2 linked regions of the Allosaccharopolyspora coralli genome follow. Each later gene encodes a partner of the first gene's protein in a complex. Links are inferred from orthologs where the notes say so. Each region holds a gene or a part of one and is shown in the gene's direction. Other genes may lie near its edges.

Region 1 (5,331 bases):
GCCGCTGTTGTCGTCCCGCTCGACCAGGTCGACCTGCTGGAGCGTGGCCAGGATCCGGGACGCGGTGCTCTTGTGCAGGTCGACGCGCCGCGCGATCTCGTTGACGCCGAGCATCGGATCGCTCACGGAGAACGCTTCGAGCACCCGGATCCCGTTGAGGAGCGAATGCAAGGGGCCGCGTGCCGAGCTTTCGGCGCCCAGCTCCGGATCTGGCGCCCCTGTCTTGGTGACCGGCGGGTTCTCCGACGGGCCGGACTGCTGTGACTCGCTCATCCGTCGAGATTATCGTCCGCGATCAGCCGATGCGGCGAACGGCACTCTCGCCTCGTCCTGTGGGGCGAAAGTGCCGTTCGCCCCACAGGACGCGGGGGGAATCACCAGCCGCGAGTGCGCCATTCGGCGAGCTTCGGGCGTTGCTCACCGAGGGTGGAGTCGTCGCCGTGGCCTGGGTAGAACCACGTGTCGTCCGGGAGTTCGGCGAACACGCGGGACTCCAGATCGTCCATGAGGCTCGTGAACGCTTCGGGGGAGCCGGTCTTGCCCGGGCCGCCGGGGAACAGCGAGTCGCCGGTGAACAGGTGAGGGCGACCGTTCGGGTCGCGGTAGAGCAGCGCGATCGACCCGGGCGTGTGGCCGCGCAGGTGGATCACCTCGAGGCTCAGGTTCCCGACCTCGACGGTGTCACCGTGCTCCACGAGACGGTCGGGCGGCACCGGCAGCGGGCGCGCGTCCTCCGGGTGGGCGAGGGTGTAGCAGCCGGTCTGGCCCGCGACGGACCCCAATGCCTGCCAATGGTCCTGGTGCTGGTGGGTCGTGACGATCGTGCGTAGGCGAGGCCGCAACGCGTCGTGCCCGAGCAGGTCGGTGAGCCGGTCGGACTCGGCGGCGGCGTCGATCAGCAGCGCGTCCCCGGTCGTGCGGCAGGTCAGCAGGTAGGCGTTGTTGTCCATCGGGCCCACCGACAGCTTCGTGATCACCACCGCGTCCAGCGAGCGGGTGGCGGCGGCGCCGCCTGGTTCGACGTGTCCGGTGTAGTTCTGTAGCTCCACGCGACGAGCGTAACGGCCTCCACCAGGATCGTGTGACGCGCACGATCCTGGTCGAGGCCGTCGCGTGAGGCGTACGTTGGACACGGCCTCCGCACCTCGCGCGCGTGAGTCTGCCGCATGGTCGTCGCCGGTCAGCGAGCTGTGGGCGGGTACGGACACCATGGCGCGCGAGCATTGTCGGTACCCCGGAATAGCATTGTTCGGTGAGCTGCGCTCGTGCTCCGGCCCGGATCGCGCTCGCCGCCGGGTCCGGTTCGCCGCACGCATTCGACCCACCGCACGCACTCGACACCGTCCGAAGGGATCACAGTGGCCGACCGCCTCGTCGTCCGCGGCGCCCGTGAGCACAACCTCCGCGGGATCGACCTGGACCTGCCCAGGGACAGCCTGATCGCGTTCACCGGCCTGTCCGGTTCCGGCAAGTCGAGCCTGGCCTTCGACACGATCTTCGCCGAGGGCCAGCGTCGCTACGTCGAGTCGCTGTCGGCGTACGCGCGCCAGTTCCTCGGCCAGATGGACAAGCCGGACGTGGACTTCATCGAGGGACTCTCGCCCGCGGTCTCGATCGACCAGAAGTCGACCAGCCGCAACCCCCGCTCGACGGTTGGCACGATCACCGAGGTCTCGGACTACCTGCGTCTGCTCTACGCGCGCGCGGGCAAACCGCACTGCCCGGTCTGTGGTGAGCACATCAGCAAGCAGACCCCGCAGCAGATCGTCGACCAGGTGTTGGCGATGCAGGAGCGGACCCGGTTCCAGGTGCTCGCACCGGTGATCCGCGGCCGCAAGGGCGAGTACGTCGACCTGTTCGAGCAGTTGCAGTCCCAGGGCTACGCGCGCGCCCGGATCGACGGGGCGGTGCACAAGCTCGAGGACCCGCCCAAACTGAAGAAGCAGGAGAAGCACGACGTCGACGTCGTGGTCGACCGCCTCACGGTCAAGGCGAACGCCAAGCAGCGCCTCACCGACTCGGTCGAGACCGCGCTGCGGCTCGCCGACGGCCTCGTGGTGCTGGAGTTCGTCGACACCGACGAGCACGACCCGCACCGGGAGCGCCGGTTCTCCGAGAACCTCGCCTGCCCGAACGGCCACCCGTTCGGCGTCGACGAGCTGGAACCCCGCTCGTTCTCGTTCAACTCGCCCTACGGCGCGTGCCCGGAGTGCGCCGGTCTGGGCAACCGCAAGGAGGTCGACCCGGAGCTGGTGGTGCCGGACGAGGACCTCTCGCTCGGTGAGGGTGCCATCGCGCCGTGGGCGGGCGGGCAGACCGCCGACTACTTCACCCGGCTGCTCACCTCCCTGGCCGAGTCGATCGGCTTCCGGATGGACACTCCGTGGTCGAAGCTGCCCACGAAGGTCAAAAAGGCCGTCCTGCACGGCACCTCGGACCAGGTGCACGTCCGGTACCGCAACCGCTACGGGCGGCAGCGCTCCTATTACGCCAGCTACGAAGGCGTCATTCCGTTCCTCGAACGGCGGATGGAGCAGACCGAATCGGACTACGCGCGCGAGAAGTACGAGGGCTACATGCGGGACGTGCCGTGCCCGGCCTGCGACGGCACCCGCCTCAAGCCCGAGATCCTCGCGGTGACCATGGAGAACGCCGAGCACGGCGACTACTCCATCGCCGAGGTCAGCGCCCTGAGTGTCCGCGAGTGTTCGGAGTTCCTCCAGCACCTCGTCCTGGGCACGCGGGAGGAGATGATCGCCGGACGGGTGCTCAAGGAGGTCCAAGCTCGGTTGGGCTTCCTGCTCGACGTCGGCCTCGACTACCTGTCGCTGGACCGCGCCGCGGGCACTCTCTCCGGGGGAGAGGCCCAGCGCATCCGGCTCGCCACGCAGATCGGCTCCGGCCTGGTGGGAGTGCTCTACGTCCTGGACGAACCCTCGATCGGCCTGCACCAGCGCGACAACCACCGGCTGCTGGAGACGCTGTCCCGGCTGCGTGACCTGGGCAACACGTTGATCGTCGTCGAACACGACGAGGACACGGTGCGCAGCGCCGACTGGGTCGTCGACATCGGCCCCGGTGCCGGGGAACACGGTGGCCGGGTCGTGCACAGCGGGCCGTACAAGGAGCTGCTCGACAACAGCGAGTCACTCACCGGCGCCTACCTGGCACGGCGCAAGCACATCCCGACGCCGACCCAGCGCCGCAAGCGGGACCCGAAACGCCAACTGACCGTGGTCGGGGCGCGCGAGCACAACCTGCGCAAGATGGACGTGGCGTTCCCGCTGGGCTGCCTCATCGGCGTCACCGGCGTGTCGGGCTCCGGCAAGTCGACGCTGGTCAACGACATCTTCGCGGCGGTACTGGCGAACAAGGTCAACGGTGCGCGGACCGTGCCCGGCAGGCACACCCGGGTCAACGGGCTGAGCAACGTCGACAAGCTGGTGCAGGTCGACCAGTCACCGATCGGCCGCACACCGCGGTCGAACCCGGCGACCTACACGGGCGTGTTCGACCGGATTCGCAAGCTGTTCGCCGCCACGACCGAGGCGAAGGTTCGCGGGTACCAGCCGGGCCGGTTCTCGTTCAACGTCAAGGGCGGCCGGTGCGAGGCGTGTGCGGGCGACGGCACGCTGAAGATCGAGATGAACTTCCTCCCGGACGTGTACGTGCCGTGCGAGGTGTGCGGCGGGGCCCGCTACAACCGCGAAACCCTCGAGGTGCACTACAAGGGCAAGACCATCGCCGAGGTCCTCGACATGCCGATCGAGGAGGCCACCGAGTTCTTCGAGCCGATCACCGCGATCCACCGGCACCTCAAGACGCTGGTCGACGTCGGGCTCGGGTACGTGCGGCTCGGACAACCGGCGCCGACGCTCTCCGGTGGCGAGGCGCAGCGCGTCAAGCTCGCCAGTGAGCTGCAGAAACGATCCACCGGTCAGACGGTCTACGTCCTGGACGAGCCCACCACCGGCCTGCATTTCGAGGACATCCGCAAGCTGCTCGGGGTCGTCAACGGGCTCGTCGACAAGGGCAACACGGTGGTGATCATCGAGCACAACCTCGACGTCATCAAGACCGCCGATTGGCTGCTCGACCTCGGCCCGGAAGGGGGATCGGGCGGCGGCGAGCTCGTCGCGGAGGGGACACCGGAGCAGGTCGCGGCCGTGGAGACCAGCTACACCGGCCGGTACCTGGCCCCGGTACTCGCGGAAGGCTGAGCGGGCATTGTGGAACTGGGTGTGTGGTCCGGTGCTGCCGTCCCAGTTCGCGCCTCGCGGCGTTGGGGTCCTCTCGCGTACCAGGGAGTACGCGCCGAGAACCACATGCCTTCTGAGCGACCGGGGCCCGGTGCGGGGGTCAGGCGACGAACGCCCGGACGCCCTCCATCACCTCGTGATTGGCGAGCAGCCCGAGGTGGCTCACGCAGGCGAGTTCGGTGTTCTCCGCCCCGTCGAGCACCGTGCTCTCCGCCGGGTACACCACCCCGTCGCACGGCGACCACCAGGTCGCGTAGCTCGTGTCGCCCGGAGTCTCGTCACCCTCGTTGAGCTGGGTGAGGAACTCCGAGCCCGGTCGCATGTCCGCGCAGGAGTCGTCGCCACAGCCTTCGGCGGACGTGGTCCCGTGGTTCGGGCCGCCGAGCGAGACCCAGTCGTCGACCTTGCTGGTGCCGTCGAGGAAACTGAGGTACCAGCGCGTGTTGAGCCCGCCCATCGAGTGCGTCACCACGTCGACCTGCGATGCGCCTGTGCTCGCGAGCACCTCGTCCACGTAGCCCGCGAACTCCTCGGCGGTGATCTCGTTCGACTGCGCGGTGTCGTAGTCCCACGCGTGCAGCTCGTCGCTGCTGTACCCGTTGTTCTCGAAGTCGGCCTTCATGGCGTCCCAGTTCCAGCTGGACCCGTTCCAGCCGTGGACGAAGATCACCGGGTCGTGCTCGGCGGCGGGGACGGCGGCAGCGCTCGCGGGTGCGGTGAACGCGAGAGCGGCGGCGCAGACGATCGTGAACGCGAAGCGGCATCGGCGCATGGTTCTGGTCCTGTTCCTCGGAGCTGGGGACAACCGGGCAGGCAATGCACCCGTGCTTCGAGCAACGATCTCGGGAACGATCGGACGTGACCGTACTCACAGGTTCGCCCGAATGGCGCTCGAGGAGTCCGATCAGTCGTACGCTCCGCCACCGCCGACACCCGTCCGGCGGAGAGCTCCGGGAAATCCATGTGAGAGGCCGCGCGTGGGTGGTTGCAGTACGAGTCGGGGTCGTGTCGTGTCAGCGGCGGAGCCGCTGAGCGTTCAACCACGTACGCAGCCGGACCACCGGCGGGTTCT
Region 2 (4,510 bases), 2.4 Mb from region 1 along the record:
TGTGGCGGCGGAGCGCCGTCGGCTTCCGTCGGCGACGGGCTCGAACAGGCTGCGAGCGGGAACAGGGTGACCAGCACCAGGGCGGCGAGGCGACGCATAGGCGGCAGTGTGGCAGCCGTGACTGTGTGATGACTGTGTGATGATCGTCAGGTCGCGACCGGCGCACCGGATGCCGGGGCGAGTCGTTCCCCGTCGGCCTACGCGGACCGGCCACCGGAACCGCCGACGCAGATCAACCCAGCGCACCCTCTAAGCTGGATACCGAACCCCTCCGGAAGCAGTCCCGGGCAGGGGTGTGTCTGTGCTCGCCCTGCGCTGCTTTCTCACGAGGTGCTTGCCCGATGCCCGAGACCGGCTCCCCGGTCGCACCCCTCGCGGGGTTGCTCGACCCGTTGCTCTCCGACGCGACGTTCCGCACCGTCGTGGAGTCCGCGGGACAACCGCACCTCGTCCTGGAAGGGCCGATTTCGGCGCGCCCGCTGGTCGCGGCGAGCGTGGCCGCCGGGGCCGTACGTCCGGCGCTCGTGGTCACCGCCACCGGCAGGGAGGCCGACGAGGTCGCCACCGCGGTCTCCGGCCTGATCGGGTCCGGTGGTGTCGAGGTGCTGCCCTCGTGGGAGACGCTGCCGCACGAGCGACTCTCCCCACGCGCGGACACGATCGGCGGGCGGCTGGCGGTGCTGCGTCGGCTCGCGCATCCCGAGGAGCATCCGCAGGGCTCGATCCGGGTACTGGTCACCACCGTCCGCAGCCTCATTCAGCCGATCGCCCCCGGACTCGGCGAACTGCGGCCGGTGCGACTCGCCGTCGAGGAGGAGCACGACTTCGAGGAGCTCGTCGAGCGCCTGGCCGGGCTCGCCTACACGCGCGTGGACATGGTCGAGAAGCGCGGCGAGTTCGCGGTGCGCGGCGGCATCGTGGACGTGTTCCCGCCGACCGAGGAACACCCGCTGCGGGTGGAGTTCTGGGGCGACGAGGTCACCGAGATCCGCCCGTTCTCGGTCGCCGACCAGCGTTCCCTCGACGCCGAGGCGGACGAGGACGCCGTCTTGTTCGCCCCTGCTTGCCGCGAGCTGCTGATCACCGACTCGGTGCGGGAACGGGCCACGAAACTCGCCACCGAGCACGAGGCGGACGCGCACCTGACCGACATGCTCGGCAAGATCTCCGGCGGGGTCCCGGTGGAGGGCATGGAGGCCCTGATCCCCGCGCTCTGCGACGGTGAGATGCAGCTGCTGACGGATCTGGTGCCGGAGTGCACGCACGTGCTGCTCGCCGACCCGGAGAAGGTTCGCGCGCGTGCGGCCGACCTCGTGCGCACCGGCGAGGAGTTCCTCGAGGCCTCGTGGATGGTCGCCGGTGACGGCGGGCGAGCACCGATCGACCTCGGTGCCTCCGCGTACCGGGCGCTGGGCGAGGTCTCGGCGTACACGACCGGTCTGGGGTTGCCGTGGTGGCAGCTCACCCAGCTCAGCAGCGATGCCGACATCGCCGACGGCGCGGCGGACCGGACCGTGGTGCGGTTGCCGCTCAAGCAGGTCGAGTCCTACCGCGGCGACGTCGAGCGGGCGTTCACCGATCTTCGCGCGCACACCGCCTCCGGCGGCGCGGCAGTGCTCGTCGTCGCGGGCACGGGCACCGCGCAGCGGGCGGTCGAGCAGATGCGGGAGGCCGAACTGCCGGTGCGGCTCGCCGACGGCCTCACCGAGGGCCCCGAGAGCGGAGTGATCACGGTGGTGCGCGGCGGGCTCGAGGACGGCTTCCTCGCTCCCGACGTGGCGCTGGTCGTGCTCACCGAGACCGACCTCACCGGTGACCGGGGTGCACCGTCGACCCGGGACATGCGCCGGATGCCGTCGAAGCGGCGCAACGCGGTCGATCCGCTCGCGCTGAAGGCGGGCGACTTCGTCGTCCACGAGCAGCACGGCATCGGCAAGTACGTGGAGATGGTGCAGCGCACGGTCAGCGGCGCGACCCGCGAGTACCTGGTGCTGGAATACGCGTCGTCGAAGCGCGGCCAGCCCGGCGACCGGTTGTTCGTCCCCACCGACCAACTCGACGAGGTCTCCCGCTACGTCGGCGGTGAGCTGCCCACGCTGAACAAGCTCGGCGGCTCCGACTGGAAGAACACCAAGGCCAAGGCGCGCAAGGCGGTCAAGGAGATCGCCGCCGAGCTGGTCCAGCTCTACGCCGCCCGGCAGTCCGCGCCCGGCCACGCCTACGGCACGGACACCCCGTGGCAGCGGGAGCTGGAGGACGCGTTCCCGTTCACCGAGACCGCCGATCAGATGGGCGCCATCGACGAGGTCAAGGGCGACATGCAGAGCGCCGTTCCGATGGACCGGGTGATCTGCGGCGACGTCGGCTACGGCAAGACCGAGATCGCGGTACGCGCCGCGTTCAAGGCGGTCCAGGAGGGCAAGCAGGTCGCCGTGTTGGTGCCGACGACCCTGCTGGCCCAACAGCACCTCACCACCTTCACCGACCGGATGCGCTCGTTCCCGGTCACCATCCGGGGGCTGTCCCGGTTCACGCACCTGCCCGATGCCGAGCAGGTGATCAGCGGGCTCGCCAAGGGTGAGGTGGACATCGTCATCGGCACGCACCGGCTGCTGCAGACTGGTGTGCGCTACAAGGACCTCGGGCTCGTCATCGTCGACGAGGAGCAGCGCTTCGGTGTCGAGCACAAGGAGCACATCAAGGCACTGCGCACGCACGTCGACGTGCTGACGATGTCGGCGACGCCGATCCCGCGCACGCTGGAGATGAGCATGGCGGGCATCCGGGAGATGTCGACCATCCTGACTCCGCCGGAGGAGCGGCATCCGGTGTTGACCTACGTCGGCGCCTACGACGAGAAGCAGGTCGCCGCCGCGATCCGGCGGGAGCTGCTGCGCGACGGCCAGGTGTTCTTCGTGCACAACCGGGTCCAGTCCATCGAGAAGGCCGCACGTCACCTGCGCGAGATCGTGCCGGAGGCCCGCATCGTCACGGCGCACGGCCAGATGAACGAGGACCGGCTGGAAAAGATCATCCAGGGCTTCTGGGAGCGCGAACACGACGTGCTGGTGTGCACCACGATCGTCGAGACCGGCCTGGACATCTCCAACGCGAACACCCTCATCGTGGAACGCTCCGACACGCTCGGCCTCTCCCAGTTGCACCAGCTACGGGGCAGGGTCGGCCGTGCCCGGGAGCGCGGCTACGCGTACTTCCTGTACCCGAGCGACAAGCCGCTGACCGACACCGCGCACGACCGGCTGGCCACGATCGCGCAGAACTCCGAGCTGGGCGCGGGCATGGCTGTGGCGATGAAGGACCTCGAGATCCGCGGCGCGGGCAACATCCTCGGCGCGGAGCAGTCCGGGCACATCGCCGGCGTCGGGTTCGACCTCTACATGCGGCTGGTGGGCGAGGCCGTCGAAGCGTTCAAGCAGCACGCCGGTGCCGAGCCGGCGGACGGGGAGACCGAACTCGCCGAGGTCCGGGTGGATCTCCCGGTGGACGCGCACATTCCGCACGACTACGTCGCCGGTGAGCGGTTGCGGCTGGAGGCGTACCGCAAGATCGCGGCGGCAGCGGACGCGGACACGTTGGACGCGGTGCGGGGCGAACTGCACGACCGCTACGGGCCGCTGCCGGAGCCGGTCGAACGGTTGCTCAAGGTCGCCACGTTCCGGCAGACGTGCCGCAGGCACGGGGTCACCGAGGTGACGTTGCAGGGCACGTCGCTGCGGGTGGCGCCGCTGGATCTGTCCGACTCGCAGCAGATGCGGCTCAAGCGGCTCTACCCGAAGGCCGTGTACAAGGCGGCTGTGCGCACGGTGTCGGTCCCGCACCCGACCGAAGGTGCTGCCGGGGGACGCATCGGAGCGCCGAAGCTGCGGGACGACGCTCTGCTCGAGTGGTGCACCGAACTGTTGGAGGCGCTCGCGGGCAAGCCCGCGCCTGTCGGCTGAGTCCTCCGCCTGAATTCTCCACAGCCTTTGTACGCTGCGGTTTCGACCGTCGGCTCGCCCAGCAGGGTGAGTGGGCGAGTGGCGCCGCTCCTCGACTCCCGGGATCCTGGTCTCACAGCGTCATGGTCGCGACACGCAACGCGATCGGGTGATGAGGCGTGGGTGACCGGCCTGCGTCGTGCGGCGAGGGGGCGGTGTGGCGGAACGCGGCGGACCACCCACGGGCGACGCGCGCAGGGAGCCTGTGGGCGACGGGCCGGAACCACCGGAACCGCCTTCACCCCCGGGAACGAGGTCGCGACGACGATGGTCGGTGTTCCGGATCGGCCTCGCCCTGGTGTCCACCGTGGTCCTGGTGTTCACCGGATACGCCTACTGGACGCTGCGGGATCTCGCCGGTGGGCTCACCAGCACCGACGTCATCGGCTCGGAGCTGAGCGAACCCGACGGCGCGACGGACATCCTGCTCGTCGGCAACGACTCGCGCACCGACGCGCAAGGGGACCCGTTGCCGGAAGAGGTGCTGCGAGAGCTTCGTACCACCGACGAGG

Evidence for each region.
Region 2: the proteins of uvrA (region 1) and mfd are in contact, whole or in part, in a crystal structure (PDB 4DFC), measured with the Escherichia coli proteins. The link is inferred for Allosaccharopolyspora coralli from one-to-one orthologs.

What each region holds. Positions count from the first base shown.
Region 1 is NZ_CP045929.1:3,138,864-3,144,194, reverse strand. The notes cover bases 1,024-4,420. They hold uvrA (excinuclease ABC subunit UvrA), read left to right. Parts: upstream 1,024-1,358; coding sequence 1,359-4,220; downstream 4,221-4,420. Other genes in these bases: GIY23_RS14740 (esterase/lipase family protein), read right to left, coding at 4,360-4,420; GIY23_RS14750 (MBL fold metallo-hydrolase), read right to left, coding at 1,024-1,049. Outside these bases: GIY23_RS14755 (IclR family transcriptional regulator), read right to left, coding at 1-273; more of GIY23_RS14750, read right to left, coding at 375-1,023; more of GIY23_RS14740, read right to left, coding at 4,421-5,031. UniProt on the Escherichia coli protein: The UvrABC repair system catalyzes the recognition and processing of DNA lesions. UvrA is an ATPase and a DNA-binding protein. A damage recognition complex composed of 2 UvrA and 2 UvrB subunits scans DNA for abnormalities.
Region 2 is NZ_CP045929.1:732,606-737,115, forward strand. What follows is about bases 1-4,159. They hold mfd (transcription-repair coupling factor), read left to right. Parts: upstream 1-341; coding sequence 342-3,959; downstream 3,960-4,159. Other genes in these bases: GIY23_RS03500 (PQQ-dependent sugar dehydrogenase), read right to left, coding at 1-98. In the rest of the region: GIY23_RS03510 (LCP family protein), read left to right, coding at 4,273-4,510. UniProt on the Escherichia coli protein: Couples transcription and DNA repair by recognizing RNA polymerase (RNAP) stalled at DNA lesions. Mediates ATP-dependent release of RNAP and its truncated transcript from the DNA, and recruitment of nucleotide excision repair machinery to the damaged site.